Regions from separate parts of the Alkalihalobacillus phoenicis genome, predicted to be linked through region 2. Evidence: riboswitches for the same ligand, from Rfam matches in the RefSeq annotation. Region 2 holds a riboswitch; the other holds the start of a gene.

Region 1 (3,721 bases), 110 kb from region 2:
AGAAGGCCTAAATATGTATGTTTCAAATGACTCATCCTATCTAAATATTTAAATCGAGGTGTTTGTATGGATATAAAAGTGTTTCAGTACACAACCATTATACCAGCAAAATTAAATACCGTATGGCCCTTTTTTTCTAATCCAAAAAACTTAATTGAAATCACAAGCTTTCCGCCGATTGTACAATTAAAGCTGGAAGAGGTGGAATCCGGCACACAAATCGTCGAAATCGACTTTTCGCTAAGTTTTCTCTCGTACAGATGGCTTGCCGAAATCACAATAGATGAGGCTAATTGTCAATTTACTGATGTAGCTATGAATCCGCCCTTCCCACTAGATTATTGGAAACATACTCATACATTTAAACAGCAAGGTGCTTATACTGTGATGTGTGATCGACTAGAAATCACAACAAAAATTCCGAGTTTTGTATTAAAAAACATTTTACAGCAAATGTTTAAGAGTCGAGAGAAAGCGATAAAACAATATTTAACTAAAAACACCCCTAATAAGAGAGTTTCTCATTAGGGGTGTTTGATAAGTGACTCACCATTTATGCGGATGTCAGCGGTTCAGGAACACGATGGGTTGGTGTTGGCTGCTTTTGAATCGATAAGAAGTACATAGTCGACCAAATGAGCAAGAAGCCGATAAATTGGGCAACTGAAACAACCTCATTAAAAACAAGCCAGTTAATGATTAGGGCGACTGTTGGGAAACTTAGCTCCGCAATGGTCGCTAATGATGCTTTTGTATTTGCTAGTCCACGATAGTAGATTAAGATACTTAATAAACCAGGGATTAAGGCAGAGGCAGCAAGGTTAATAAAGATAATAGCTGATGCCCCTGTTGTTGCTGGCAATGACCATGCTGCTCCTTGGAAGGCGACGATCATAATTAATAATGGCAAAGCCACGATAAAACGTAAAGCGGTAACGGTCTCGTATTTCATATCATTTAATAAATATCTTCCCATCACAGTTGAACCGCCCCATAAGGCTGCCGCTGCAATAGAGAGTAGACTTGCCGCTTGAAAAAAGTCTCCCACTGAACCGAATGGAAAATTAAATCCAAATGTTAATAAATAGGTCCCCATCAAAGCAATGATAACTGCCGTTGCAAAATGGCGTGGTAGGGCCTCTTTTAAAATGATTCTCGCTAAAAAGATCGCAAATAATGGCTGTAATTGCTGCAGTAATAAGACGATATTAATTTCCCCGTACGTTAAACCTAATGTAAAAAGAATGGTTGCTAACGCTGAACCACCCCAAGCAATAAAGATAATCGCTCCTAAATGTTTGAACTTGACTGATTTTAAGTCCGCTCGATTCGCCCATAATAACGGAACCGCGATAAATAATAATAAGACATGCTCTAATAAGACAATTTGGGCAGAGGTAAAAGTATCTAGTAAAAGCATCCGAAAAATCGGATTAATCCCCCAAAATGCTGCTCCAATTGCGACAAACCAAAACCCATGTTTCATTACTTTCTGTTTGTTTAAAGACTGATCTGACTGTACCATAACTCAAACTCCTTTTGTTTGAACATGGAATCTTAACAAAAGAGAAAGCCTTCTTTTTAAATAAAAGAAGGCTTACGAAATAAACGTGCTCGATTGTTGCCAATCAGAACAAGCGTACTATTCGATCTCCTCCCATCCGGACTTTAACCGTCGGCCTTGGAATGTCACCAAGTCAATCTTTAAATGTCGAGCACTTAAAGAGTCGCGGGCTAAGATTTATCATAAATCATCACCGCCGGTAAGGAATTTCACCTAACCCCGAAGATTCATATTCAGTTCATATAATATTTTTATCATAATACGATGTTGGTTATTAATCAATACTTACTTTTTAAAAGTTATTAAAAATAGAGCAAATAACCCTCTCAAGAGGATAGAAACCTTTATAAGCTATTATGAACTCTCTTGTTTATGTAAGTATTTACTTACAAGGGCAAGAATCGACCGTCTTGTTAAAATACCTAAAAATTCTCCACGCTCATCAACGACACATAAGAAGGGATGGTTGATTGTTAAGTTAAGAGCTCTTGAAAAGGTATCTTCCTTTTTGATCGTCGGTACATCTGTATTCATAACATCAGCGACTACTTGGTTAGATAATCGTTCCATTTCAAATTGTTCAACACCTAATAACGAATCTAGGATTAAAGAGTTACTTATGATGCCGTGTAGCTTATACGTCGGGTCAAGGACTGGAATAACCGTATATCCAGATTTAATAAGGACGAGCAAAGCGTGTTCTAAGGGGTTTTTTAATTGTACGTGAGCCACTTTTTCCATTGGTACAATTAATTCATGTAATTCTCCTGCCATTAATGTTTGATTTTTTAAATGTTGAATCATGTTATCACTTCTTTTTATTATATTTGTTTGACAGTATTCTTCTACTTTATCGTACCGCTCCAAAAATGAGTATGTCAAGAAATAAGGCATTTATTTGGAAGGTAAAAAAGTTCTCATATTTTTTGGAGAATTTGGCGATACTTTTTAACAAATGAGGTGAGAGAATGCATTCCAAACAAACGGTAACCTATATTTGTGAGACATATTATTCTGGAAATCAATATTTCTATAAAAAGGAATTGATTACCTTTGATTCATGGGATAATCCGAGTTCCTTAGCATGGTCAATGCCTAGACCTATTTCTGAAAAAACTTTTAAAAGACGGAAAAAAGAAGGCTATAAAGTTATTTATACATATAATGAAAAAATTCCTGCCAAAGTTATCCCTTTTTCAAAATAAAGAACCATCTAAAACTTAATAAAAGATAGAAAACCCATGGCTCGTTTATAAAGGTTATGGGTTTTTAGTGTGGATGAAGACAAATGGGAAGGAACGAGCAAAGCAATCTATATATTGTACCAATTAAAGTCACTCAAATTAAATTAGCCCATTTTTCGGAAAATTCACGAACGATTATTGACATTCATGCAAATGATGGATAGAATACTATTAAACTAATAAATCATATGAAAATACAAGGAATTAAATTTGTCTTTGATGGAGGTTTAATGCTAGGAGGAGTAGCATGACTAACGCTGAAAAATCTTTGGAGCAAGTATCGGAAACGTTAAAAGACCTTTTAGAAGGCTTGCAGTATGGTTCGATTACGATAATTGTTCAAGACGGAAAGATTATACAATTGGAAAAGAATGAAAAAGTACGAATTAAATAACCGTTGTTGCTGACTAGACAAACTAGAGGCGGCGTTCACTATAAGGAGGTAATATGCTTGCTTCTTTAGTGAACGTCGTCTCTTTTCGTTTGTATTTTAATAAAAGAGGGGGAGGAAAGCTTGTTTATCTCATATGACACGATGGAAAAGGCAGATTATGAAACACTAAATAAAAGCCTAGAGAGAAAAGATAGTCTTGATATATTAAAGTGGGCCTACCGAGAATTTGGTGACGAAATTGTTTATTCCTGTAGCTTCGGTGTTGAAGGAATGGTGTTAATTGATCTCATTAGTAAAGTGAATAAAGAAGCTAAAATTATTTTTTTAGATACCGATTTTCATTTTAAAGAGACGTATGAATTAATTGATAAAGTGAAGGCTCGTTACCCAACTTTAAAAATTAACCTAATTAAACCTAATTTAACACCGGAAGAACAGGCGGAACAATATGGAGAGCAACTTTGGAAGGTTAATCCCGACAAATGTTGTCAGCTTAGAAAAATGGTTCCGTTAGAAAAT
Region 2 (3,721 bases):
ATGCATGGTTCCGAAGAAGTTGAGTTCGCGAACCGAATATTTAATATGGTGGAAGATATGTTAGAAATGGAGCGCTATACATTAAAAATAGGGGTAATGGATGAAGAACGTCGTACATCCGTTAATTTAATCAATTGTATTGAAAAAGTAAAAGAACGGATTGCCTTTATTAATACAGGCTTTTTAGACCGTACGGGTGATGAAATCTTTACTTCAATGGAATTAGGGTCAGTCGTTCCGAAAGCAGAAATGAAGCAGGAGAAATGGTTACGGGCTTATGAACGGTCAAATGTAAAAAGTGGCTTAAAAACGGGGTTTCAACAACGTGCTCAGATCGGTAAAGGGATGTGGGCTATGCCAGATGAGATGAAGGCAATGTTAGAGCTAAAAAGTGATCACCCGAAGTCAGGAGCAAATACAGCCTGGGTTCCATCTCCAACAGCGGCCACTTTACATGCGATTCATTATCATCAAATTAATGTAGTCGATGTTCAAATGAAAAAAAGGGAGGATAATCATTCGTACTTAGAGGAGATCTTAACACCGCCGATTTCAAAAGAGCGTGCTTGGGATAGGCAAACGATTCAAAATGAATTAGATAACAATGTACAAGGAATATTAGGGTATGTTGTACGGTGGGTTCATCAAGGGGTTGGTTGCTCGAAAGTACCAGATATTCATAATGTCGGACTAATGGAAGATCGAGCGACATTAAGAATCTCAAGTCAACATATCGCCAATTGGTTACATCATCAGATTTGTACAGAAGAACAAGTCATCGACACCTTTTATCGAATGGCCAAAGTCGTGGACGAACAAAACCGTGATGATAAGACATACCGAGTATTAGTGCATAATGGGCAACGTTCTAACGCATTTGAAGCGGCGCTGGAACTAGTGCTTAAAGGTAGGGAGCAACCAAATGGTTATACGGAGCCAATTTTACATCGCTATCGACTGAAAGAAAAAGAAGAACATTTACAAAAACAAAGTATATAAATAGAATCAGAATAACACATAGTCAAACGCATTCAAATGTTTAGTTCAGCTTGTCGACAAAATCTCTGAAATGGGATAGTTGGCAAGCTTTTTTGTAAGAAAGTGTTTCCGCTCGAATAAGGTTGGAGTATAATAGGTTAAAATTTAATTTCTTGCAATTTTAAAGTACGGGTGATAAAATTCATATCAATCCAATGTTTATACTTTGATTGGAGAAAATTTCATATGATCCTTCGGGGCGGGGTGCAATTCCCCACCGGCGGTGATGAGGGTTTTTACCCTCTTAGTCCGTGACCCGCTCATTAGCTTTTAGTTAATGAACGGCTGACCTAGTGTAAGTCTAGGACCGACAGTAATAGTCTGGATGGGAGAAGGAGAGCATGTCTATTTGTTTACACAATCAATCTGTCTTTTTTGATAGTTTGTTTGCGTCTATTTGCTTTATTTAAAAAAACGGAGCTACCGGTTTATTTAAATATGGCTACAATTAGGCTTATTCAGTGCTAGTTTTTACATACCCCCGGGAGAGTTTATCTTTCGGGGTTTTTTCGTTTTTATTAGGAGGTGATGGAAGTGACGGATCAGGAATATATGAAGCTGGCGATTCGATTGGCTGAAAAAACAGAAGGGCAAACGTCCCCAAACCCTATGGTAGGTGCAGTTGTTGTGAAGGATGGCCAGGTCGTTGGTTTTGGTGCTCACCTCAAACGTGGCGAAGGTCATGCGGAAGTACTTGCCTTACAAATGGCAGATGAAAAAGCAGAAGGTTCAACCGTTTATGTGACGTTGGAACCTTGTAGCCATTATGGTAAAACCCCACCTTGTGCTGATTTGTTAGTCGAAAAAAAAGTAAAAAGAGTTGTGGTCGCTACGGTTGATCCAAATCCGCAAGTATCAGGTACAGGTATTACTCGTTTAAAAAAAGCAGGCATTCAAGTGACAGTAGGTGTATGTGAAGAAGAAGCGATTCAATTAAATGAAGTCTTCTTTTATTATATATTAACTAAACAGCCGTATGTCACGTTAAAAGCAGCGATGACTTTAGATGGAAAAATAGCAACGGTTACAGGTGAAAGTAAGTGGATTACGAGTGAGGAAGCTCGGGAGGATGTACACCAATACAGGCATAAACATGATGCGATTTTGGTAGGGATTGGGACAGTTCTTGCTGATAATCCAGCTTTAACAACGCGACTTGAATTCGGTGGGAAAAACCCAATTCGAATTGTCTTAGATAGTGAACTACGAATCCCACTCGATTCAAAGCTTGTAACAGATGGACTTGCTCCTACATGGGTGTTTACAAATCGAGAAACGCCTTTAGAAAAAGTGAAAAAGCTACAAAGTGTAGGAGTCGAAGTTTATCAGATTGGTACAGATTTAAATGATGTGCTTCGTACACTTGGTCAAAAGGAAATCACCTCCTTATTTGTTGAAGGTGGATCACAAATTCACGGACAATTTATCGAAAAGAAACTGGTCCAACAAGTCATTACTTATTTTGCCCCGAAGATGCTTGCTGGTGAAAGGGCTCCGACTTTTTCAGGAGGGAACGGAATTCAGTCTTTAGCCGAACATTTACGTTTGGAATTTGTGAGCATCGAGCAGCTTGGACCAGATATAAAAATCATTTCAAAAGTGCGGGAGGGTTGAGAATGTTTACTGGAATTGTCGAGGAAATTGGCGAAATTGCCACGGTGAAACAAAATGGTGAAGCGATTGTTATGAAAATAAATGCAAGAAAGGTTTTAGCAGATGTACATTTGGGTGATAGTATTTCTGTAAATGGTGTTTGTTTAACAGTAACCGAATTTAATCATCAGAGCTTTAGTGTTGATATGATGCCTGAAACGGTTAGAGCCACGAGTTTAAATGGACTAAATCGAGGGAGTAAAGTCAATTTAGAACGAGCGATGAAAGCGGATGGAAGGTTTGGGGGACATATCGTTTCTGGGCATGTCGATGGAATTGGTAAAATTATTTCAAAACAACGTGAGCATAATGCGATTTATTATCAAGTGCAAGTGAAGGAATCATTAACTGATTATATGGTTTATAAAGGCTCAATTACTGTTGATGGAATTAGTTTAACGTTATTTCGTGTCGACACCGACCGATTTACGATTTCAATCATTCCGCATACGTTAGAAGAAACGATTTTAGGAACAAAAGAAGTTGGCGATATTGTCAACATTGAATGTGATATCTTAGGGAAATATATTGAGAAAATGCTTAACAAACAAAAAAGTCCTCACCCTAAACAAGATACAATGACTTCACAATTTTTAGAAGAGAACGGATTCAAATAAAGGAGGGATTATTGTGGCAGATGAACAAATATTTGATTCGATTCGAGAAGCAATTGACGCTTTAAAAAGAGGCGAGGTTATTATCGTATGTGACGATGAAGATCGGGAAAATGAAGGCGATTTTCTTTCGTTAGCCGATAAAACAACCCCAGATGTCATAAACTTTATGGTCACTTATGGGCGTGGTCTCGTTTGTGTACCGATTACAGAAGAACGAGCTAAAAGTCTTGAATTAGTCCCAATGGTTGATGTGAATACGGACCCTCATGGAACGGCCTTTACGGTTAGTGTGGACCACCATACAACAACAACAGGTATTTCGGCTTTTGAACGAGCTACAACGGTTCAAGAATTAATGGCAGAGACGGCAACAAAAGCGGACTTTAAAAAGCCTGGTCATATCTTTCCACTCG

The links. A riboswitch is a leader RNA that binds a small molecule or an ion and turns the genes downstream of it on or off. The one in region 2 is predicted to bind FMN.
Region 1: it holds a riboswitch for FMN, as region 2 does, so the genes downstream of both, AA0017_RS06370 (DMT family transporter) here and ribD (bifunctional diaminohydroxyphosphoribosylaminopyrimidine deaminase/5-amino-6-(5-phosphoribosylamino)uracil reductase RibD) in region 2, are expected to answer to the same signal.

What each region holds. Positions count from the first base shown of each region.
Region 1 covers NZ_CP154853.1:1,344,171-1,347,891, forward strand. The annotation lists gene AA0017_RS06360 (CPBP family intramembrane glutamic endopeptidase) at 1-35, opposite strand, end outside; gene AA0017_RS06365 (SRPBCC family protein) at 67-528, shown strand; gene AA0017_RS06370 (DMT family transporter) at 554-1,525, opposite strand; FMN riboswitch at 1,646-1,795, opposite strand; gene cbpB (cyclic-di-AMP-binding protein CbpB) at 1,919-2,368, opposite strand; gene AA0017_RS06380 (hypothetical protein) at 2,533-2,769, shown strand; gene AA0017_RS06385 (YezD family protein) at 3,056-3,202, shown strand; gene AA0017_RS06390 (phosphoadenylyl-sulfate reductase) at 3,344-3,721, shown strand, end outside.
Region 2 covers NZ_CP154853.1:1,458,517-1,462,237, forward strand. The annotation lists gene AA0017_RS06945 (malate synthase G) at 1-999, shown strand, start outside; FMN riboswitch at 1,225-1,379, shown strand; gene ribD (bifunctional diaminohydroxyphosphoribosylaminopyrimidine deaminase/5-amino-6-(5-phosphoribosylamino)uracil reductase RibD) at 1,573-2,652, shown strand; gene ribE (riboflavin synthase) at 2,655-3,308, shown strand; gene AA0017_RS06960 (bifunctional 3,4-dihydroxy-2-butanone-4-phosphate synthase/GTP cyclohydrolase II) at 3,337-3,721, shown strand, end outside.